Regions from separate parts of the Streptomyces sp. NPDC015346 genome, predicted to be linked through region 1. Evidence: predicted binding sites of a transcription regulator. Region 1 holds the regulator's gene; each other region holds the start of a gene.
The links. The regulator HrcA, encoded in region 1, represses chaperone genes, less so after heat shock. The targets are predictions, from matches to a motif close to TTNGCACTCNGNNNNNCNGAGTGCNAA.
Positions count from the first base shown of each region.

Region 2: groL (chaperonin GroEL) is a predicted target of HrcA. The motif match lies at 5,831-5,857, and genes of this name have one in related genera.
Region 3: groES (co-chaperone GroES) is a predicted target of HrcA. The motif match lies at 3,694-3,720, and genes of this name have one in related genera.

Region 1 is NZ_JBIBTW010000001.1:504,141-511,938, reverse strand. Features, by position in the region: gene ACF06X_RS02265 (nitronate monooxygenase) at 1-634, opposite strand, end outside; gene dnaJ (molecular chaperone DnaJ) at 770-1,909, opposite strand; gene hrcA (heat-inducible transcriptional repressor HrcA) at 1,910-2,929, opposite strand; gene ACF06X_RS02250 (MBL fold metallo-hydrolase) at 3,093-3,830, shown strand; gene ACF06X_RS02245 (DUF3097 domain-containing protein) at 3,841-4,644, shown strand; gene hemW (radical SAM family heme chaperone HemW) at 5,034-6,266, opposite strand; gene ACF06X_RS02235 (AMP-dependent synthetase/ligase) at 6,430-7,798, opposite strand, start outside.
Region 2 is NZ_JBIBTW010000004.1:697,148-704,945, reverse strand. Features, by position in the region: gene ACF06X_RS18360 (trehalose-6-phosphate synthase) at 282-1,730, opposite strand; gene ACF06X_RS18355 (hypothetical protein) at 1,807-2,184, opposite strand; gene ACF06X_RS18350 (glucosyl-3-phosphoglycerate synthase) at 2,232-3,185, opposite strand; SAM riboswitch class I at 3,306-3,448, shown strand; gene thrC (threonine synthase) at 3,442-4,779, shown strand; gene ACF06X_RS18340 (MoaD/ThiS family protein) at 4,819-5,097, shown strand; gene ACF06X_RS18335 (cold-shock protein) at 5,494-5,697, shown strand; gene groL (chaperonin GroEL) at 6,021-7,649, shown strand; gene ACF06X_RS18325 (SRPBCC family protein) at 7,758-7,798, shown strand, end outside.
Region 3 is NZ_JBIBTW010000004.1:328,536-336,333, forward strand. Features, by position in the region: gene ACF06X_RS16535 (hydroxyacid dehydrogenase) at 1-594, shown strand, start outside; gene ACF06X_RS16540 (ester cyclase) at 647-1,345, shown strand; gene groL (chaperonin GroEL) at 1,494-3,122, opposite strand; gene groES (co-chaperone GroES) at 3,241-3,549, opposite strand; gene ACF06X_RS16555 (polysaccharide deacetylase family protein) at 3,745-4,701, opposite strand; gene ACF06X_RS16560 (methyltransferase domain-containing protein) at 4,828-6,042, shown strand; gene ACF06X_RS16565 (hypothetical protein) at 5,960-6,604, opposite strand; partial or broken gene ACF06X_RS16570 (hypothetical protein) at 6,487-6,900, opposite strand; gene ACF06X_RS16575 (polysaccharide deacetylase family protein) at 7,016-7,798, opposite strand, start outside.

The DNA of each region.
Region 1 (7,798 bases):
TCGGCAGCTGGACGGCCTCGCGGACCTGGGTGACGAGGGTCAGGAGCCCGGTCCCGGCGAGGGCGGCGTCCGGGTCGTCGCGGTGGGTGCCCTGGTGTCCGCCGGCCTCGACGCCCTGCACGCAGACGGCGTCGGCCCCGGCCCACTGGGCGGCCTGGGCCTCCTCGACGGAGGTGACGGTGACGATCGTGTACGTACCGGCGCGGCCGAACGCGTGGAAGGTGTCGCGGCCGGGGCAGCCGAAGGTGAAGGAGACGACGGGGACGGGGTCCTCCAGGAGGATCGCCAGCTTGGCGTCGTACGCGTCGTCGCGTCCGCTGTCCGGGTCGCCGAGCGCCGTCTCGTACCAGGTGGCCTCACCGGCGAGCTGGTGCCGGTAGACCTCGACGGCGGCGGGGTCGGCGGGCTGTCCGCTCTGCGGCATGAAGAGGTTGACGCCGAAGGGCTGCCCGGTGAGCCCGCGCACCTGCTTGATCTCCTGGTACAGACCTCCGGCGGTCTTGTACCCGCCGGCCAGGAACCCGAGCCCGCCGGCCTCGCACACGGCTCCGACGAGTTCCGGACACGACGCGCCGCCCGCCATGGGGGCCTGCACGATCGGATACCGGGAGAGATCGTTCAGCGCGGTGGACATGCAGGCATCGTGCCATGCCCCCGCCGCGCGGCCGAATCCACGCTTCCGCCTCCGGCAGGGGGTACGCGAAAGGGGCCGCGAGCCGCACCCGCGCGACTCGCGGCCCCTTCCTGAGGCCGTACGTCCCCATGGGACCTAGCGGCCGTTGAACGCGTCCTTCAGCCGCGAGAACAGGCCCTGCTGGCCGGGCTGGAACTGGCCGGTCGGCCGCTCCTCGCCGCGCAGCTTCGCCAGCTCGCGGATCAGCCGCTCCTGCTCCGGGTCCAGCTTCGACGGGGTCATGACCTCGACGTGCACGATCAGGTCGCCCCGCCCGCCGCCGCGCAGGTGCGTGACTCCGCGCCCGTGCAGCGGGATCGACTGGCCGGACTGCGTGCCCGGACGGATGTCGACCTCCTCCATGCCGTCGAGCGTCTGCAGCGGCACCTTCGTGCCGAGCGCGCCCGCTGTCATCGGGATGGTGACCGTGCAGTGCAGATCGTCGCCGCGCCGCTGGAAGACCTCGTGCGGCACCTCGTGGATCTCGACGTACAGGTCGCCGGCCGGGCCGCCACCGGGGCCGACCTCGCCCTCGCCGGCGAGCTGGATGCGGGTGCCGTTGTCGACGCCGGCCGGGATCTTGACCGTGAGCGTGCGACGCGAGCGGACCCGGCCGTCGCCCGCGCACTCCGGGCACGGGGTCGGGACGACGGTCCCGAAGCCCTGGCACTGGGGGCAGGGGCGGGAGGTCATGACCTGGCCGAGGAAGGACCGCGTCACCTGCGAGACCTCACCGCGGCCGCGGCACATGTCACAGGTCTGCGCGGAGGTGCCGGGCGCGGCGCCCTCGCCAGAACAGGTCGTACAGACGACCGCCGTGTCGACCTGGATGTCCTTCGTCGTGCCGAAGGCGGCCTCGTCGAGGGTGATCTCCAGCCGGATCATGGCGTCCTGGCCCCGGCGGGTGCGCGAGCGCGGCCCGCGCTGGGACGCCGTACCGAAGAAGGCGTCCATGATGTCCGAGAAGTTCCCGAAGCCGCCCTGGCCGAAGCCGCCGGCTCCGCCACCACCGCCGGACGCGGACAGCGGGTCGCCACCGAGGTCGTAGACCTGCTTCTTCTGCGGGTCCGACAACACCTCGTAGGCGGCGTTGATCTCCTTGAACCGCTCCTGCGTCTTCGGATCGGGATTGACATCCGGGTGCAGCTCGCGGGCGAGCCGCCGGAATGCCTTCTTGATCTCGTCCTGGGACGCGTCGCGGCGCACGCCGAGTACGGCGTAGTAGTCCGTGGCCACTTACGACTCCGCCAGGATCTGTCCGACGTAACGTGCCACTGCGCGTACCGCTCCCATCGTTCCGGGGTAGTCCATGCGGGTCGGTCCGACCACGCCGAGTTTGGCGACTGCCTCGTCGCCCGAACCGTAGCCGACCGCGACGACGGACGTGGAGGTGAGCCCTTCGTGGGCGTTCTCGTGCCCGATCCGTACGGTCATGCCCGAGTCCTTGGCCTCGCCGAGCAGCTTGAGGAGCACGACCTGCTCCTCCAGTGCTTCCAGCACCGGCCTGATCGTGAGGGGGAAGTCGTGGCCGAAGCGGGTGAGATTGGCGGTACCGCCGATCATCAGCCGCTCCTCGTGCTCCTCCACCAGCGTTTCGAGCAGGGTCGCGAGCACCGTCGACACCGTGCCGCGGTCCTCCGTCTCCTCGAAGGACTCCGGCAGATCCTGCACCAACTGCGGCACGTCCGCGAAACGGCGGCCGACGACCCGGCTGTTGAGCCGGGCCCGCAGGTCCGCCAGCGAGGCCTCACCGAACGGCGCCGGGCAGTCGATCATCCGCTGCTCGACGCGGCCGGTGTCCGTGATCAGCACAAGCATCAGCCGGGCCGGGGCCAGCGAGAGCAGCTCCACGTGCCGGACCGTCGAGCGGGTCAGCGACGGGTACTGGACGACGGCGACCTGCCGGGTCAGTTGCGCGAGCAGCCGGACCGTACGCCCGACGACGTCGTCGAGGTCGACCGCGCCGTCGAGGAAGTTGTGGATCGCGCGCCGCTCGGGCGTCGACAGCGGCTTGACGCCGGCGAGCTTGTCGACGAAGAGGCGGTAGCCCTTGTCCGTCGGGATGCGTCCGGCGCTGGTGTGGGGCTGGGCGATGTAGCCCTCGTCCTCCAGGACGGCCATGTCGTTGCGCACGGTGGCGGGCGAGACGCCGAGCCGGTGGCGCTCGGTGAGCGCCTTGGAGCCGACGGGCTCCTCCGTCCCGACATAGTCCTGGACGATGGCGCGCAGCACCTCGAGCCTGCGTTCGCTGAGCATGCCGCACACCTCCAGCTGTCGTTCCGGATGCTCCATGTTTGGCACTCGCCCTGTCCGAGTGCCAGGAATCCCCCGGCCAGTGTACGGCGGCGGGCATCGCTCCTGGCAAGGAGGCCACATCGCGGTCACGTCACATCCGCGCCAGAGCGGCTAGCGTCGCTTTATGAGTGTCGGTTGGGAAGAGTTCGGCTGGGAGCCGCTCGCGGACGGCGTGGGGCGGCGGCGGCTGCCCGGATGGGACGCCACGGTGGGCCTGGTGCTCGGCGAGAAGGCGGTGCTGCTGTACGACACCGGCTCCACGCTCCGTGAGGGCGCGGAGCTGCGGTCGCAGGTCGAGGCGCTGACCGGCGGCCGGGGAGTGACGCACATCGCACTGAGTCATCCGCATTTCGACCATGTGCTGGGCACGGCGGCCTTCGCGGGGGCGGAGGTGTACGGAGCGGTGGGCGTGGACGACGTCATGCGCCAGAGGGGCGGGGAACGGCTGCGCTCGTCCGCGGTACGGCACGGTGTCGACCCGGCGGAGGCGGGAGAGGCGGTCGAGGCGCTGGTGACACCGCGGCACATGGTGTCGGGCGAGTGGACGCTGGACCTGGGCGGGCGGATGGTGCTCCTGGCGAACGTCGGCCCGGGCCACACGGCCCACGACCTGGTGCTGTGCGTGCCGGGCTCGGCGCCGGGCTCCCGGGAGGTCGTCTTCTGCGGCGACCTGGTCGAGGAGTCGGGCGAACCGCAGGCCGGTTCGGACGCGATCCCCTCGCGCTGGCCGGCGGCGATCGACCGGCTGCTGGCTCTCGGCGGTGAGGACGCGGTGTACGTGCCGGGGCACGGGGCGGTGGTGGACGCCACGTTCGTGCGGAGACAGCGCGATGAGCTGGCACGGCGCTTCGGAGTGTCATAACGTCGCGCGAATGCGCAGCTACAACCCGGACCTGACGCCCCCTTGGAAGCGCTCCGCGCCCGTGCCGGAGGTGCCGGCCGAGGCCGACCTCGTCGTCGAGGAGGTCTCGACGGGCTTCTGCGGGGCGGTGATCCGCTGCGAGGCGGGCACCGTGACCCTGGAGGACCGCTTCGGCAAGCACCGGGTCTTCCCGATGGAGCCGCGCGGCTTCCTCCTGGAGGGCCGCGTCGTGACCCTGGTCCGGCCCTCGACGGGGGCACCGGCCCGCCCCACCCGTACGGCCTCCGGTTCGATCGCGGTCCCGGGGGCGCGGGCGCGGGTGGCGCGGGCGGGCCGGATCTACGTGGAGGGCCGCCACGACGCGGAGCTCGTCGAGCGGGTCTGGGGCGACGACCTGCGGATCGAGGGCGTCGTGGTCGAGTACCTGGGCGGCATCGACGACCTCCCGGCGATCGTCGCCGACTTCGCCCCGGCACCGGACGCCCGCCTGGGCGTCCTGGTGGACCACTGGGTGGACGGCTCGAAGGAGTCTCGAATCGCGTCCCGGGTCTCGTCCCCGGACGTCCTGATCGTGGGCCACCCGTACATCGACGTGTGGGAGGCGGTGAAGCCGTCGTCGGTGGGCATCCCGGAGTGGCCGGTGATCCCTCGGGGCCAGGACTGGAAGACGGGCGTCTGCCAGGCCCTGGGCTGGCCCCCCGACCCACCGGCGGCCTGGCAGCACATCCTCTCCAGGGTCCACTCCTACAAGGACCTCCGCCCCGAACTCCTCGCCCGCGTAGAAGAACTGATCGACTTCGTGACGTCCCCGTAGCCCCCGTGCCCCCTACGGAGGTCTCCCCCCACCCCACCCCTTCCCGAAACCCTGCCGGGGGCTGGGGGGCGGAGACGTGTGGGGGGATGCCCCCACACCCCCCGGGGGGCGGCAGCTCCGCGCCGCCGGGATCCCACCCGTTGTGGGCACTGTTCCCCCGGGCCGGAACGGTGCCGCGGCCAACCCGGGCCGGGCCGCGCCTCAGGTGCCGCCCTCGCCGTCGGCGAGGAGGGTCGACCTGTGCCAACTCCTCCCGCTGCGCGACCCCACCCGTTGTGGGCAACTGTTCCGCTGGGGCGGAACGGGTGGGCACAACCCACGGGAGCGGCGCCTTTTCAGGCCCCTCGCACGAGGGCGGTGCCGTTTCAGCCCCCGCACCGGAGCGGGGTCTAGTCCACCAGGTCCCGCACCACCGCGTCGGCGAGCAGCCGACCCCGCAGGGTCAGGACCGCGCGCCCCGACTCGTACGCGACCCGCTCCAGGAGCCCGTCCTCCAGCGCCTTGCGGGAGGCGGCCAGCCCGGCCGGCCGCAGGAGCCCGAGCTCGACGCCCTCCCGCAGCCGCAGCTCCAGCAGCACCCGCTCGACCCGCCGGTCCTCCTCCGACAGCACCTCGCGCCCCGCCCCCGGCGACCGCCCCTCCCCCAGGGCCGCCGCGTACGCCCCCGGGTGCTTCACGTTCCACCACCGCACGCCGCCCACGTGGCTGTGCGCGCCCGGGCCGGCGCCCCACCAGTCGGCCCCGCGCCAGTACAGCTCGTTGTGGAGGCAGCGCCCGGCCTCCGTCGTGGCCCAGTTCGACACCTCGTACCACTCGAAGCCGGCCTCCGCGAAGACCGAGTCCGCTATCAGATACCGGTCCGCGTGGACGTCGTCGTCCGTCATGGGGACCTCGCCCCGGCGTATCCGCCGCGCCAGCTGCGTCCCCTCCTCCACGATCAGCGCGTACGCGCTGACGTGGTCAGGGCCCGCGCCGATGGCCGCGTCGAGCGACGCCCGCCAGTCGTCGTCGGACTCCCCCGGCGTGCCGTAGATCAGGTCCAGGTTCACGTGGTCGAAGCCCGCCGCCCGCGCCTCCGCGACGCACGCCTCGGGCCGGCCGGGCGTGTGCGTGCGGTCCAGGACCTTCAGGACGTGCTGCCGGGCGCTCTGCATCCCGAAGGAGATCCGGTTGAACCCGCCCTCCCGCAGCTCCGCCAGATACGCCGGGTCGACCGACTCCGGATTCGCCTCCGTCGTCACCTCCGCGTCGTCCGCGAGCCCGAACTCGTCCCGGATCGCCCCCAGCATCCGTACGAGGTCCTTGGCGGCGAGCAGCGTCGGGGTGCCGCCGCCCACGAAGACGGTCCGGACCGGTCTCGGGTCGTCGCCGAGGACCTTCCGGGCGAGCCGGATCTCCTCGGTGACCTGTCCCGCGTAGTTGTCCCGGGAGGCGAGCACGCCGCCGGCACCGCGCAGCTCGCTCGCGGTGTAGGTGTTGAAGTCGCAGTAGCCGCAGCGCGTCGCGCAGTACGGCACGTGCAGATAGAACCCGAGGGGCCGCTCGGCCGCCCCTTCCAGGGCGTGCGCGGGCAGCGCCCCGGTCTCGGGCATGGGCTCACCATCGGGCAGTACGGAAGGCATGAGCCCATTGTCCCGTACTGCCCGAGGTGAACGGCCGGCCTGTGGACAACCCGGCGAACCCGGCACCGGAGCCCCTGTGGACAACCCGGACCCGGCACCGGACCCGGCACCGGACCCGGCACCCGACCCGGCGCCTGACCCGCCCGGCGGCGGCCCGAGGCGGCTACGCCTCCCGCGCCCCCTCGTACATCTCCTCGATCAGGTGCTTGTACGTCCGCTCCACGACGGGCCGCTTCATCTTCAGCGACGGCGTCAGCTCGCCGTGCTCGACATCGAGGTCGCGCGGGAGCAGCCGGAACTTCTTGATCGTCTGCCAGCGCTGGAGGCCCTCGTTGAGGCGGTCGACGTAGCCCTGGACCATCTCCTGGGTCTGCGGGGCGGCGACGACCTCCGCGTACGACTTGCCCGCGAGGTCGTGCTCGGCGGCCCAGCCGAGGATGGCGGGCTCGTCGAGGGCGATGAGCGCGGTGCAGTAGTTCCGGTCGGCGCCGAGGACCACGATGTTGGAGACGAAGGGGCAGACGGCCTTGAAGCGGCCCTCCACCTCCGTCGGCGCGATGTACTTGCCGCCCGAGGTCTTGAACAGGTCCTTCTTGCGGTCGGTGATCCGCAGGTAGCCGTCGGCCGAGAGCTCACCGATGTCGCCGGTGTGGAACCAGCCGTCCGGCTCCAGGACCTCGGCGGTCTTCTCCGGCAGCCCGTGGTAGCCCTCCATGACGCCGGGGCCGCGGAGCAGGATCTCGCCGTCGTCCGCGATCCGGACCTCGCAGCCGGGCAGCGGCTTGCCGACCGTTCCGGTGCGGTAGGCCTCCCCCGGGTTGACGAAGGAGGCCGCGCTGGTCTCCGTCAGGCCGTAGCCCTCCAGGATGTGGATGCCCGCGCCGGAGAAGAAGAAGCCGATCTCGGGCGCCAGGGCGACGGAGCCGGAGACGGCGGCGCGCAGCCGCCCGCCGAACGCCTCACGGAGCTTCTTGTAGACCAGCGCGTCGGCGACCTTGTGCTTCATGGTGAGGCCGAAGGGCGCGGAGGCGGTGCCGGTGCGACGGAAGTTGTCCTGGGTGACCTTGGCGTACTCGCGGGCGACGCCGGCCGCCCACTGGAAGATCTTGTACTTCGCGGGGCCGCCCTCGCGGGCCTTGGCGGCGACTCCGTTGTAGACCTTCTCGAAGATGCGCGGGACGGCCGCCATGTAGGTGGGCTGGACGACCGGCAGGTTCACGATGATCTTGTCGATGCGGCCGTCGACGGCGGTGACGTGCCCGACCTCGATCTGCCCGGAGGTCAGCACCTTGCCGAAGACGTGCGCGAGCGGCAGCCACAGGTACTGCACGTCGTCCTTGGTCACCAGGCCGGTGGCGGCGATGGCCTTGGCCATGTACGACCAGTTGTCGTGCGGGAGGCGGACGCCCTTGGGGCGGCCGGTGGTGCCGGAGGTGTAGATGAGGGTGGCGAGCTGGGTGGGGGTGATCGCCGCGACGCGTTCCTTGACGGCCTCGGGGTGCTTCTCCAGGTACGCCTTTCCGCGCGCCTCC
Region 2 (7,798 bases), on a different contig from region 1:
GTCCGGGGTGGGCGGGGGGGGGGGGGGGGGCGGCGGGGGGGGGGGCCCCCCGGGGGCGCGCGGGGGCCCCCCCCCCTGTCCGTAGGGCTCGCCGTGGCCGGCGTGGGCGATGCGCCCGGGCGGCTTGGGGGGTGCCGCCGGGACGGTCTGGCGGACCTGGGGTGTGTCGCCGGTGCGCCGGGGCGGCCTGACAGGCCCGGGATGGGGCGCCGGTGCGCCCGGGCGGCCTGGCGCACCTCGGGCCTGGCGCGGCCTGGGGTCCCGTGTCGCCGGGGCGGGTGTCAGCCGCGCAGGGCTTCCAGCTGGTCCAGGAACCAGCGCTGCGGCGGGAGTGCGGTCGCCGTCGCCGCCAGGCGCTTCGTGCGCTCGGCGCGTTCGCCCGGTGGCATCGTCAGAGCCTCGTGCAGGGCCCGTGCCGTCTCGGACACGTCGTACGGGCTGACCGTCAGGGCGTCCTCGCGCAGCTCGCGGTACGCCCCCGCCCCCGTCGAGAGGACCAGCACGCACCCCGCCTCCGAGACCACCGGGATCTCCTTGGCCACCAGGTTCATGCCGTCCCGCACGGGGTTGATCAGGGCCACGTCCGCCATCCGGTAGGCCGCGAGGGAGCGCGTGAAGTCGTCCTTCACCGAGAGCAGGACCGGCTGCCAGCCCTCCGTACCGAACTCGGCGTTGATCTCCTCCGCGAGCTCCGCCACCGACGCCGTGTACGCGCGGTACACCGCCAGGTCCTGACGGGACGGATACGCGGAGGCCAGGTGGACGACCCGGTCGTGCCACTCGGGCCGCTCGCGCAGCAGCTCGCGGTAGGCCAGCAGGCCGCGCAGCACGTTCTTCGACAGCTCGGTGCGGTCCACCCGCACGATCGTCTTACGGTCGCCGACCTCGGCCCGCAGCTGCGCGAGCCGCTCGTCCACCTCGGGCCGGTGCGCCAACGTCCGCAGTTCGTCGGCGTCCACGCCCAAGGGGTACGCCCGCACCCGCGTGGAGCGCTTGGGCCCGCGCCCGCCCTCCCGGCGGTGGTGCACCCCGCGCCAGGGGTCGCCGCTCGGCGAGAAGCCCTGCGCGATCCCCTCGGCGCTGTCGATGTCCGCGCCGCCGATGAACGTCGACGCCCAGTCCCAGGTGTGGAAGCCGAGCTCGTCCGCGCCCAGCATTCCCCACAGCAGCTCCTCGCGGATGTCGTCCGGGAGCATCCGCAGGTACTCGGACGACGCCCACGGCGTGTGCGTGAAGTGGGCGATCCGCAGATCGGGCCGGAGCTCCCGCAACTGCCCCGGCACCAGCGCCAGGTGGTAGTCCTGCACCAGGACCTCCGCGCCGTCGGCCGCCTGCTCCGCCAGCGCCTCCGCGAAGGAGCGGTTGTAGGCGCGGTACGACTCCCAGCGGCGCCGGAACTCCGCGTCGAAGACCGGCTCGCGCGGCACGTCCCACAGGTGGTGGTGGAGGAACCACAGCACCGAGTTCGCGATGCCGTTGTACGCGTCGTCGTAGACCCCCGGGTCGAGGGCGAGCATCCGGACACCGGGCTCGGAGACACCCCGGCGCACGGCCTCCCGGTCGCCCTCCGACAGCGCGGCGCAGACCCACAGCGCCTCGGGCTGCTCGGCGAGGGCGGCGGACAGGCCGGAGACGAGACCGCCCCCGCCGCGCCGGGCGCTGAGCGTGCCGTCGTCGGCGAGGGCGTACGAAAGGGGGCCCCGATTGGAGGCAACGAGCACAGAAGCCATGTGGCGAACCTAGCCCGTCCCGTAAACGCTCAAACGTACGTATACGAGTGGGGTACGAGTGTGGCGACTTCCCGCCTCAGTTCTCGGGCCGGCCGCGCATCGCCGCCTTCGCCACCGCGCCCGTCGCCGCCAGGGCGAGTGCCAGTCCGCCGAGCAGCCACAGCCGCTCGGTGTGGGATCCGGTCTCGGCCATCGAGCCGCCCGGTCCGTGCGGGACGGGGCGCGGCCGGTGCGTCGCCGGGACCGGCGTCGGGACCGATGTCGGGACCGATGTCGGGAAGGCCGAGGGCTTGGGCGGGGGCTTGGGCGAGGGGACGTCGAAGGCGACCACGCCGCCGAGGGAGACCGGCGTCTCGGGCTCCGCTCCGGCGGCGAGGCCGGCGGTGAGGAGGGCAACGAGGCCGACAAGCCCGAGGGCGGCCGTCTGAGATCCCCACCGGTGCATTCGCTTCACAAACCGCATGAAACGGAAATGTAGGCAAAGCGCATCATCATGGGGAGTTACGCCACGCGGCGGTGCGCGTACTCCTCGACATCCGCCATCGGCGGCCGCTCCTCCGTGTCCACGTCGTACGTCCGGGGCGCGAACCGCCTCCCGTCGCCCGTCTCGTCCCGCTCGAACTGCGTCAGCCGGGGCCGCACCAGATGGCCGCGGGACAGCCGCAGCTGCGCCGTCCGGTAGATCGCCGCCGCCATCCGGCCCAGCGCCTGTCCGTCCTGGTGACGGTGTTTGCGGACCCCGACGTCGACCTGCGCGAGCGCGTCGAGACCCACGGTGTGCAGCGCGTCGACGAGCAGGCCCAGCTCCACCCCGTAACCGACGGGGAAGGGCAGCCGTTCGAGGAGCGAGCGCCGCGCCGCGTACTCGCCGCCCAGCGGCTGCACGAAGCCGGCCAGCTGCGGCCAGTGCAGATTGAGCAGCGGGCGCGCCACCAGCTCGGTCACCCGGCCGCCCTGACCCGGGGCGTCACCCAGCGGGCGGTCGTACATCGCCTTGACGAAGTCGACGTCGGGGTCGGTGAGGAGCGGGCCCACGATGCCGGAGACGAAGTCCGCCGAGAAGTCCCTCAGGTCCGCGTCGACGAAGCAGACCACGTCCCCGTGCGTCACGAAGAGCGACCGCCACAGGACCTCGCCCTTGCCGGGCACGGCCGGGAGCCGGGGGAGTATCGCGTCCCGCGCCACGACCCGGGCCCCGGCCGCCGCCGCCACCTCGGCCGTACGGTCGGTCGAACCGGAGTCGATCACCACCAGCTCGTCCACGAGCGGCACCGCCTCGGACATCAGCTCGCGCCGGATCACCGAGACGATGTCGCCGACCGTCGCCTCCTCGTTGAGCGCGGGCAGCACGACGCTGACCGTGGTGGCGTGCTTCGCCGCCAGGATCCGGTCGAGCGAACGGTCCGCCACGGACCAGGACCGCCGTTCGAGCCAGCGCTCCACTTCATCCAGCACGTGATCTCCATCTCGCGGTTCGGACGACCATCTCAACCGTCCGTGCCTTCGGTTACAGTCTTGAACAACGCGGATGCCCGATGCATGTCGGGGTGCCGCCCGCGTCCTACAACCGAATACCGCTCATCCAGAGGGGCAGAGGGAAACGGCCCGTTGAAGCCCCGGCAACCCTCCAGTCGGTCACTCGTCCTCCAGCGAGGTCCCCGGCTAGGGAAGGTGCCAAATCCGTCTCATGGCGAAATTCGTCATGGGAAAGATGAGGAGAAAGGGCCTCGCCTCCATGGCTGTACAGACTGTTTCCACTGCCTCCGCCGCCTCGACCGCGTCGACCGCCTCGACCGTCGATCTCGGTCCCGCCGCAGGGCTCTCCTGCCGTGAATGCGGTGAAGTCTTCGCTCTTGGTCCGATCTTCGCCTGCGAGCTCTGTTTCGGGCCGCTCGAAGTCGCCTACGACCTCCCCACCGGTGACCCCGAGGCGCTGCGCAAGCAGATCGAGGCCGGCCCCGCCAACATCTGGCGCTACGCCCCGCTGCTGCCCGTCCCCGCCGACGTCGCCGAGAAGCCGAACCTGAACCCGGGCTGGACCAAGCTCGTCCAGGCCGACAACCTCGGCCGCGAGCTGGGCGTCGAGCCGGGCAAGCTCTTCGTCAAGGACGACTCCGGCAACCCGACGCACTCCTTCAAGGACCGCGTCGTCGCCCAGGCCCTCGAAGCCGCCCGCGCCTTCGGCTTCACCACGCTCTCCTGCTCCTCCACCGGCAACCTGGCCGGCGCCGTCGGCGCCGCCGCCGCCCGCGCCGGCTTCCGCTCCTGCGTGTTCATCCCGCACGACCTGGAACAGGGCAAGGTCGTCATGGCCGCCGTCTACGGCGGCGAGCTCGTCGGCATCGAGGGCAACTACGACGACGTCAACCGCTTCTGCTCGGAGCTCATCGGCGACCCGCTCGGCGAGGGCTGGGGCTTCGTCAACGTCAACCTGCGCCCGTACTACGGCGAGGGCTCCAAGACGCTCGCGTACGAGATCTGCGAGCAGCTCGGCTGGGTCATCCCCGACCAGCTCGTGATCCCGATCGCCTCCGGCTCGCAGCTCACCAAGATCGACAAGGGCCTGCAGGAGCTCATCAAGCTGGGCCTCGTCGAGGACAAGCCGTACAAGATCTTCGGCGCCCAGGCCGAGGGCTGCTCCCCGGTGTCGGCGGCCTTCAAGGCCGGCCACGACGTCGTACGGCCCCAGAAGCCGAACACCATCGCCAAGTCCCTGGCGATCGGCAACCCGGCCGACGGCCCGTACGTCCTGGACATCGCGCGCCGGACGGGCGGCGCGGTGGAGGACGTCAACGACGAGCAGGTCGTCGAGGCGATCAAGATCCTGGCCCGTACCGAGGGCATCTTCGCCGAGACGGCGGGCGGTGTGACGGTCGGCGTGACGAAGAAGCTGATCGAGGCCGGCCTCATCGACCCGAGCCTGACCACGGTCGTCCTCAACACGGGCGACGGTCTCAAGACCCTGGACGCGGTGGCCGAGACCTCGCAGGCCACCGCCACCATCCGCCCGAGCCTGGACGCGTTCCGCGACGCCGGCCTGGCCAACTGAAGCCCCCTGGCCAACTGAGCCCTCTGAAAGGTTAGTGACATGAGCGTCAAGGTCCGCATCCCCACCATCCTGCGTACGTACACCGGCGGCCAGGCCGAGGTCGCGGCGGAGGGTGCGACCCTCGCCGAGGTCATCGCCGACCTGGAGAAGAACCACACGGGCATCGCCGCCCGCGTCCTGGACGACCAGGGCAAGCTGCGCCGCTTCGTGAACGTGTACGTCAACGACGACGACGTGCGCTTCGAGCAGGGCCTGGAGACGGCGACCCCGGAGGGCTCGGGCGTCTCGATCATCCCGGCCGTCGCCGGCGGCTGCTGACCCCTGCTGACCCCTCGCCTTTCCCTGAATTGCCCCTTCCGCTTCAAAAGCGGAGGGGGCAATTCTGCATGGTTGGGCGCGGTAGAGTTGGGGAAGCCCCCTCCGCTGCTCATGCCAGACGCATATGAGAATGCGTCCGTGCGCGACAAGATGCAGCCAAAGTGTTCGAGTGTTGTGTACCTTCTGCGCACTTTGACGGGCCCGACTTGCCCCGGAACTCATGGAATCCTCCGCATTCCTCCTTTCTGGCGTGCCCAGAATTCTCGTCCGATTGACCTGTTGCAGAGGGCAGTTGGGCAGATACATTCAGCCGCGGTCGACGCGTTCCGGCGCAGGGTCTGACCCGGGTCCGCGAAGTGCGGTCCCGCGCAAGGGCCAGTAATAGGGGAGTTAGGCATGGCTCAGGGCACCGTCAAGTGGTTCAACGCGGAGAAGGGGTACGGCTTCATCGCGGTCGACGGTGGTGCGGATGTTTTCGTCCACTACAGCGCGATCCAGATGGACGGTTACCGCACCCTTGAAGAGGGTCAGCGAGTCGAGTTCGAGATCTCGCAGGGCCAGAAGGGTCCGCAGGCGGACATGGTCAAGCTCGCCGTCTGAGTACGGCGCGATCGGCCACCACGTACGCACTCACGCCGAGGGGTCCGCATCCTGACCAGGATGCGGACCCCTCGTGCGTCCCCGGGCGCCCCCTCGCGGACTCCACGAACCCGGTCCCGATCGTCGAGAGGCGCTTGCACTCGCATGGGTCGAGTGCTAATCATTGCGTTAGCACTCTGAAGGTGAGAGTGCTTACGAGGATCGAGCAGATGAGGTCCGCGGCCAGGTGGGGCAAGGAACCGCCGGGCTCGCAGACCGTCCGTCGCGGGCGTCGGCGCGGTCCTGGAGCGTTATCCACCCCCTGTCCGGGAGGACCACTTCACATGGCCAAGATCATCGCGTTCGACGAGGAGGCCCGGCGCGGTCTCGAGCGCGGCATGAACCAGCTCGCTGACGCCGTCAAGGTCACCCTTGGCCCCAAGGGCCGGAACGTCGTCCTCGAGAAGAAGTGGGGTGCCCCCACGATCACCAACGATGGTGTCTCCATCGCCAAGGAGATCGAGCTCGAGGACCCGTACGAGAAGATCGGCGCCGAGCTGGTCAAGGAAGTCGCCAAGAAGACGGACGACGTCGCCGGTGACGGTACGACCACCGCGACCGTCCTCGCCCAGGCGCTCGTCCGCGAGGGCCTGCGCAACGTGGCGGCCGGCGCCAACCCGATGGCCCTCAAGCGCGGCATCGAGAAGGCCGTCGAGGCCGTCTCCGGCGCCCTCCTTGAGCAGGCGAAGGATGTCGAGACCAAGGAGCAGATCGCCTCCACGGCCTCCATCTCCGCCGCCGACACCCAGATCGGCGAGCTCATCGCCGAGGCCATGGACAAGGTCGGCAAGGAAGGCGTCATCACCGTCGAGGAGTCCCAGACCTTCGGTCTGGAGCTGGAGCTCACCGAGGGTATGCGCTTCGACAAGGGCTACATCTCGGCGTACTTCGCCACCGACATGGAGCGTATGGAGGCGTCCCTGGACGACCCGTACATCCTGATCGTCAACTCCAAGATCTCTTCCGTGAAGGACCTGCTCCCGCTCCTGGAGAAGGTCATGCAGTCGGGCAAGCCGCTGCTGATCATCGCCGAGGACGTCGAGGGCGAGGCCCTGTCGACCCTGGTCGTCAACAAGATCCGCGGCACCTTCAAGTCCGTCGCGGTCAAGGCCCCGGGCTTCGGCGACCGTCGCAAGGCCATGCTGAACGACATCGCCATCCTCACGGGCGGCACGGTCATCTCCGAGGAGGTCGGCCTCAAGCTCGAGAACGCCGGCCTGGACCTGCTGGGCCGCGCCCGCAAGGTCGTCATCACCAAGGACGAGACCACGATCGTCGACGGTGCCGGTGAGAGCGACCAGGTCGCCGGCCGCGTCAACCAGATCCGCGCCGAGATCGAGAACTCGGACAGCGACTACGACCGCGAGAAGCTGCAGGAGCGCCTGGCGAAGCTCGCCGGCGGTGTTGCGGTCATCAAGGCCGGTGCCGCGACCGAGGTCGAGCTCAAGGAGCGCAAGCACCGCATCGAGGACGCCGTTCGCAACGCGAAGGCGGCCGTCGAGGAGGGCATCGTCGCCGGTGGTGGCGTCGCGCTCATCCAGGCCTCGCACGTCTTCGAGAAGCTCGAGCTCGAGCTCTCCGGTGACGAGGCGACCGGTGCCGCGATCGTGAAGCTGGCCCTTGAGGCCCCGCTGAAGCAGATCGCCGTCAACGCCGGCCTCGAGGGCGGCGTCGTGGCGGAGAAGGTCCGCAACCTGCCCGTCGGCCACGGCCTGAACGCCGCGACCAACGAGTACGTCGACCTCATCGCCGAGGGCATCATCGACCCGGCGAAGGTGACGCGTTCCGCCCTGCAGAACGCCGCCTCCATCGCCGCGCTGTTCCTGACCACCGAGGCCGTCATCGCCGACAAGCCGGAGAAGGCCTCCGCGGCCGCTCCGGGCGGCATGCCGGGCGGTGACATGGACTTCTGATCCTTCGGATCGGCTGTTCACCGAGGGCGGCACCCCCTGTTGGGGGTGCCGCCCTCGGGCGTTCAGGGGGATGCTGGTGGGAGGAGCCCCACGGCGGGAGAGCGGATCATGATCACGCTGCTGACGACACCGGCGGACCGCGAGCTGGT
Region 3 (7,798 bases), on a different contig from region 1:
CGCGCCGACCACGCCTGGACGGCCGAGTCGGCGGCCTGGGGCAACTACCGGCGTACGGTCGGACTGATCGGCGCCTCCCGGATCGGGCGGCGGGTCATCGAGCTGCTGCGCCCCTTCGACTTCGAGGTGCTGCTCCACGACCCGTACGTGGAGGCGGCCGAGGCCCGTGACCTCGGCGTCGAGCTCGTGTCCCTGGACGAACTGTGCGCCCGCGCGTCGATCGTCTCCGTGCACGCCCCCCAACTGCCCGCCACCCACCGGATGATCGGCGCGGCGCAGCTGGCGGCGATGCCCGACGGGGCGACGCTGATCAACACCGCGCGCGGCTCCCTCGTCGACGAGGCCGCGCTCCTCCCCCATCTGCGGGCCGGCCGCCTCCACGCCGTCCTCGACGTGACGGATCCGGAGGTCCCGCCGGCCGGCTCGCCGCTGTACGAGCTGCCGAACGTCCTGCTCACCCCGCATGTGGCCGGGTCCCTCGGTAACGAACTGCACCGCATGGCGGACCAGGCGCTGGACGAGCTGGAACGGTACGTGCGGGGCGAACCCTTCCTGGAGGCCGTGCTCCCGACGGCCCTGGAGCGATCGGCCTGACCGGCGGCACCGTCCTAGCATGGAGGTGTCCCCACCCGGTTCGGGAGGCGCCATGACATTCGTACAGATCATCGATTGCAAGACTCAGCGGTTCGACGACATGAACCGGCTCATGGACCAGTGGGTCGAGCTCACCAAGGGCAAGCGCACCGCCACGCACAACATCATCGCCAAGGACCGCTCCGACGCCTCCCACTTCGTGGAGATCGTCGAGTTCCCGTCGTACGACCTGGCGATGAAGAACTCGCAGCTCCCCGAGACCGACCGGATCTTCCAGGAGATGGTCGCGCTCTGTGACGAGATGCCGACGTTCACCGACCTGGACGTCGTCCGCGACGAGCAGCTCTACAAGGCGACGGCCCGGCGGTTCTTCGAGCTGGCGGCGGCCGAGGGCGAGCTCGGACCGCTCGACGAGGTTTTCGCCGAGGGATACCACGACCACGACCCCACCAATCCGCAGGACGTCATCGGCATGGACGCGGTCCGGCGGGAGCTGGACGAGTGGCGCGGCGGCTTCAGGTTCACCTTCACCGTCGACGACCAGATCGCCGAGGGCGACCGGGTCTGCACCCGCTGGACCTGGAACGCCACGCACACCGGCGAGTTCAGGGGGATCGAGGCGACCGGCAAGGCGGTCTCGATGACGGGGACGATCATCCACCGCTTCCGCGAGGACGGCAAGATCGTCGAGGGCTGGTGGCAGTACGACACGCTCGGGCTCATGGGCCAGCTCGGCGCCGACGAAGCGTGACGGCGACGACATCCGAGGCCTGACACCACCGAACGACACCGAGGCCCGGTGCCCCCGTCGCGGGGGCACCGGGCCTCGGTGATCAGCAGTGCGCGACTACAAGCGACTACGAGCGGCTACGAGCTGCTCCTAGCGGCTATGAGCGGCCTCAGTGGGAGTGGCCGTGACCGTGGCCGTGGCCCGCGTCCGCCGGCTCCTCTTCCTTCTTCTCGACGACCAGGGTCTCGGTCGTGAGCAGCAGGGAGGCGATCGAGGCGGCGTTCTCCAGCGCGGAGCGCGTCACCTTCACCGGGTCGATGACGCCGGCCTTGATCAGGTCGCCGTACTCGCCGGTCGCGGCGTTGAAGCCCTGGCCCTTGTCGAGCTCCGCCACCTTGGAGGTGATGACGTAGCCCTCGAGGCCGGCGTTCTCGGCGATCCAGCGCAGCGGCTCGACGACGGCGCGGCGGACGACGGCGACACCGGTGGCCTCGTCGCCCTCCTTGCCGAGGTTGCCCTCCAGCACCTTGGCGGCGTGGACGAGAGCGGAGCCACCACCGGAGATGATGCCCTCCTCGACCGCGGCGCGGGTCGCGGAGATGGCGTCCTCCAGACGGTGCTTGCGCTCCTTGAGCTCCACCTCGGTGGCGGCGCCGACCTTGATCACGCACACGCCGCCGGCCAGCTTCGCGAGGCGCTCCTGGAGCTTCTCGCGGTCCCAGTCGGAGTCCGTGGTCTCGATCTCGGCCTTGATCTGGTTGACGCGGCCCTGCACGTCCTCGGAGTTGCCGCCACCGTCGACGATGGTGGTCTCGTCCTTGGTGATCGTCACGCGGCGGGCGGTGCCCAGCACGTCCAGGCCGGCCTGGTCGAGCTTGAGGCCGACCTCCTCGGCGATGACGGTGGCACCGGTGAGGGTGGCCATGTCGCCGAGCATCGCCTTGCGGCGGTCGCCGAAGCCGGGGGCCTTGACGGCCACGGCGTTGAAGGTGCCACGGATCTTGTTGACGACCAGGGTCGACAGGGCCTCACCCTCGACGTCCTCGGCGATGATCAGCAGCGGCTTGCTGGAGCCGGCCTGGATGACCTTCTCCAGGAGCGGCAGCATGTCCTGGATCGAGGAGATCTTGCCCTGGTTGATCAGGATGTACGGGTCGTCGAGGACGGCCTCCATACGCTCCTGGTCGGTCACCATGTACGGCGACAGGTAGCCCTTGTCGAAGGCCATGCCCTCGGTGAAGTCGAGCTCGAGACCGAAGGTGTTGGACTCCTCGACGGTGATGACACCGTCCTTGCCGACCTTGTCCATCGCCTCGGCGATGAGCTCGCCGACCTGCTGGTCCTGCGCGGAGAGCGCGGCCACGGCGGCGATGTCGGACTTGTCCTCGATCGGACGGGCGGTCGCGAGGAGCTCCTCGGACACGGCCTTGACGGCGGCGTCGATGCCCTTCTTCAGGGCGGCCGGGGAGGCGCCGGCGGCGACGTTGCGCAGACCCTCGCGGACGAGCGCCTGGGCGAGCACGGTGGCGGTGGTGGTGCCGTCACCCGCGATGTCGTTGGTCTTGGTCGCCACCTCCTTCACCAGCTGGGCGCCGAGGTTCTCGTACGGGTCGTCGAGCTCGACCTCGCGGGCGATCGTGACACCGTCGTTGGTGATGGTGGGGGCGCCGAACTTCTTGTCGATGACGACGTTGCGGCCCTTGGGGCCGATCGTCACCTTCACCGTGTCGGCAAGCTTGTTGACGCCGCGCTCAAGGGCGCGACGGGCGTCCTCGTCGAACTTCAGGATCTTCGCCATGGGAGCGGTTCAGCCCTCTCGGAAATCGGGTGGAACGAACTGCGCCCCGAGGCGCCCGGAAGGGGCCTCGGGGCGCAGCTCAAAGCATCTGCTTCAGGTGCTCAGGTACTTCGGTGAACTACTTCTCGACGATCGCGAGCACGTCGCGAGCCGAGAGGACGAGGTACTCCTCGCCGCTGTACTTCACCTCGGTGCCGCCGTACTTGCTGTACAGCACGATGTCGCCGGTCTTGACGTCGAGCGGCAGGCGCTCGCCGTTCTCGAAGCGGCCCGGGCCCACGGCCAGGACGACGCCCTCCTGGGGCTTCTCCTTGGCGGTGTCCGGGATGACCAGGCCAGAGGCGGTGGTCTGCTCGGCGTCGAGCGGCTGGACCACAATGCGGTCCTCGAGCGGCTTGATGGCAACCTTGGAGCTGGTGGTCGTCACGATCCGACCTCCCCCTTCGGAGATCACGGGGTTGACTGTCTGAGGTGGCGACCAGGTGGATCCGTCGTCGCGGGTGCCGGACCTGCCCGTCGCTGTGTTGGCACTCTCCAGTGGTGAGTGCCAGAGCTGAGACTATGACCGGGATTAGCACTCGGTCAAGCGGAGTGCCAATTCAGAGCCAAGTGGCGTCCCCGGTCACACGTAGTCCTCGAGCTTCGCGACGGCGTAGCCCTTGGCGGTGATCGTCTTCATCACCCGACGGATCATGTCCGCCATGGAGCCCTTCCAGTCCTCCTTGCCGCGGAAGTGTGTGAGCACGATGTCGCCGGGGTGCAGGTCCCGGTCCCATTCACGCCACTCCATCCGGTCCGGGAACGCCTCCGCCGCCCACAGCGGGACCGCCTTCACCCCGCACGACCTGGCCGCGCGCAGGGTGTCCTCGTTGTAGTTGCCGTACGGCGGGCGGAAGAGCGGGGGCCGCTTCCCGTACCGCTTCTCGATGGTGTCCTGCATCCCGCAGATCTCCCGCTTCTGCGCCTCGTAGGAGAGCCCGGGCATGTAGCGGTGGTTCAGGGTGTGGTTGTGCAGGGAGACACCGGCGTCCTGCATCTTCTTGAAGTAGCCGTAGTCCTCCTTGACGAGGTAGTCGCTGAGGAAGGCGCTGTACGGGATCCGCAGCTCGCTCATCATCCGCAGCAGTTCGGGGTCCTTCTCCGAGCCGTCGTCGATCGTCAGGAACACGACCTTCTCCTTCGTCGGCACGGTGGTGAAGACCGGCGGCAGGCCCTCGCCGTCGGTCTCGAACCCCTTGCGTGTGGTGATCTTCGGCTTCACGGCGGGCGGGGCCGGGGGGTCCAGCGGGGGCCGGTCGAGCCCCCACTTCTTGGCGGCGAGCGCCCGGGCGGCGCGCTGCTTACGGACCTTCTCGACGTACGCGGTGAGGGCGCCGGACGCCCCCTGCGCCTGCTCCCGGGGCTGGCCGGGGGCGGGTTTCACCTGGGAGCCGGCTCCGCCACCGGCCCCACCTGCCCCGCCGGCTCCACGTGCCCCGTCGGACGGCTCGGCGCAGGCGGACGCGAGGGCGGCGACGAGCAGCACCGCACCGACCGACCGGCGCACAGGGAGAGGGCGGTTGGCTCGAATGGACCGCATTTCTTCGTTTTGTCGTACTAGCTGCATGGCGTCGCATCCTGTCAGCGGCGGCCCCTCCCACCGCCACGACACCGCCGTGCCGCGCGCACGGTCCCCCGGCCGGCCCACACCGGACCAGGGCCCACAATGGGGCGGGTGACCGACCTCGCCGCCTTCACCGCCCTGCTCACCCCCGAGGGCCAGACGCTCCTCGCCGCCCTGCGCGACTACGACCCCGCCCAGGAACTGGCCGTCGCCTCCCGGCTGCGCCGCGAGCACCCCGCCGAACTGGTCACGGCGGCCCTGGGCCAGGCCCGGCTGCGGCAGCGCGCGGTCGCGAAGTTCGGCGCCGAGGACGCGTACCGGATGTACTTCACGCCCAACGGCGTCGAGCAGTCGACCCGGGCCTCGGTCGGCGCCTACCGGGCCGAGCGCATGAGGGAGCTCGGGGTGCGCAGCGTCGCCGACCTGTGCGGCGGGATCGGCGGCGACGCGATCGCGTTCGCCCGCGCCGGGATCTCCGTCCTGGCCGTCGACCGCGACCCGCCCACCGCCGAGGCGGCCCGCGCGAACGCCGAGGCGCTGGGCCTCACCGACCTGATCGAGGTCCGCTGCGCGGACGTGACCGAGATCGACACGTCCCCGTACGACGCGGTCTTCGTCGACCCGGCGCGGCGCGGCGGGCGCGGGCGGATCTTCGACCCGGAGGCGTACTCCCCGCCGCTCTCCTGGGCCGTCCAGGCCGCCCGCAGGGCCCCGCACGCGGCGCTGAAGATCGCCCCCGGGGTGCCGCACGAGGCGGTCCCCGAGGACGCCGAGGCCGAGTGGATCTCGGACGGCGGCGACGTGAAGGAGGCCGTGCTCTGGTTCGGCACCGACCCCGGCTCGGTCCGCGCCACCCTGCTCCCGGCCCGCGCCTCGCTGTGGACGGCGACGCCGCTCCCCGACCCGGCGGTCCGCCCGGTCGGCCGCTACCTCTACGAACCGGACGGCGCCGTCATCCGCGCCCACCTGGTCGCCGAGGTCGCCCGGGAGCTGGACGGCGGCCTGATCGACGAGACGATCGCGTACGTGACGGCGGACGGGCTCAGGGAGACCCCCTACGCCACCGCGTACGAGATCACCGACGAGATGCCCTTCAACCTGAAGAAGCTGAAGGCGCTGCTGCGCGAGCGGGAGGTCGGCACGCTGACGGTGAAGAAGCGCGGCTCGGCGGTCGAACCGGAGGAGCTGCGCCGCCGGATCAAGCCGAAGGGGAGGAACTCCGCGACGGTCTTCCTCACTCGGGTCGCGGGCGCCCCGACGATGCTGATCGGTCACCCCGCGAGCCCTCAGAGCCCTCAGAGCCCTCGGACACGATGAGGCGGACCGCGAAGCGGTAGTGACCGATCGCCTTCACGAGCCCGGTCAGGCCGGGGATCCACAGCGCGAGGGCGGCGCCCATGAGATAGGCGACCGTGCCGTACCCGCCGAGCCCCGGCCCGACGAGCTCGGCGGGCGCCGCGAGCGACACCCACAGGCCCAGCGCGCAGAGGCCGAAGGACAACACCAGCCAGACAGCGCTGAGGACGGGTTCCCGCAGGCGGGCGTCGCCGGCCGGGTCGAGGTCCAGGGCGGCCCACCGGAGCAGGCGGACACGCGCCTCGCGGTCGCGCCGCACACCGCGGGCGAAGAAGTAGACCGCCGGGACCAGCACGCACAGGCCGACGGCGACGAGGAAGAACACGAAGATCACCGAGAGCGGGTCGATGGCGTCCTCCAGGGCGACGAGCCCGCCCCCGGCGAACCCCCAGCCCAGCTGCAGGGTCACCACCCACACCAGGAACCGTGCCAGCCGACCGCCGCCCAGCAGACGGTTGTTGAGCTCTCCCATCGCCCGCGCGCGGTCCGCGAGCCGGGCCTCCCGGTCGGGCCAGCTCTGGATCTCGGCGGGCGGCGGAGGCGGCGGAAGCGGGGTACGGCGTGACATGCCCACGAGACTACCGAGCTGGCCGCCCGCTCGAACTCCGCCCGGGCCTCCTCCGTGCGCCCCAGCCGGTCCAGCAGGTCTCCCCGTACGCTCGGCGGCAAGTGGTAGCCGGTCAGGGCCGGTTCGTCGGCTAGGGCGTCGACGAGCGCGAGCCCCGCTTCCGGGCCGCGCGCCCTCGACACGGCGACCGCACGGTTCAACTCGACCACCGGCGACGGCGCGACGGACGCCAGCCGTCCGTACAGCGCGGTCCGGCGCGCGTACGTCTCCCGGCGCCGTACGAGATCGACGGCGCGGTTGCAGCGCGCATGCGCTCCTCGAACCCGGGGTCGGCCTCCTCCATCCGGAAGGCGCCCTCTTCGGACCTCACACGTAGTCCTCCAGGCGGGCCACCGTGAAGCCCTGTGCCTGGATGTGGCGGAGCAGGTTGGCCGTCATCTCGGTCATCGTCGTGCCCTTGAGCTCCGACGGGCCGCGGAAGTGGGCCAGGATGATGTCGCCGGGGTGCAGCTTCCCGTCCCCCCGCTGGTACTGCATGTTCTTGATCTGCATCGACTCGCGCCACAGCACGATCGCGTCCACACCGCACTCCCCGGCCGCCGCGCGGGTGTCCTCGTTCCAGTTTCCGTAGGGCGGGCGGAAGAGCCGCGGGGTCGTTCCGTACTCCTTCGCCAGTCTCGTCTGCTGCCCGCAGATCTCCCGGCGCTGGGCCTCGCGGCCGAGGGTGCGCAGGTTGGGGTGGGTGAGGGTGTGGTTGGCGACGCCGTTGCCGAGGGCGGCGAGTGGCTTGAAGTAGCCGTAGTCGTCACGTATGGCGGAGTCGGTGAGGAACATCGTCACCGGGACGTCGAGCTCCTTCATCATCCTCAGGAACTCCGGGTCCTTCTCGGCCCCGTCGTCGATCGTGAGGAAGACGACCTTGTCCTTCGTCGGGATCTCGCTGACGACCGGCACGGGGCCGCCGGGCGTCCGCCTCACCGGCTTGGTCCTCGGCGGGGCGGGCGGCGCGGCGAGGGGCTTCAGGCCCCACTTCTGGTACGCGGCGGCCTCGGCCGCCTTGTCGGGCACCTTCGGCGCCATGGGGGCCTTAGGCGCGGGAGCGCCGGTCGCCGCGCGTTCGGTGGCGTCCGCACCAGACGTACAGCCCGT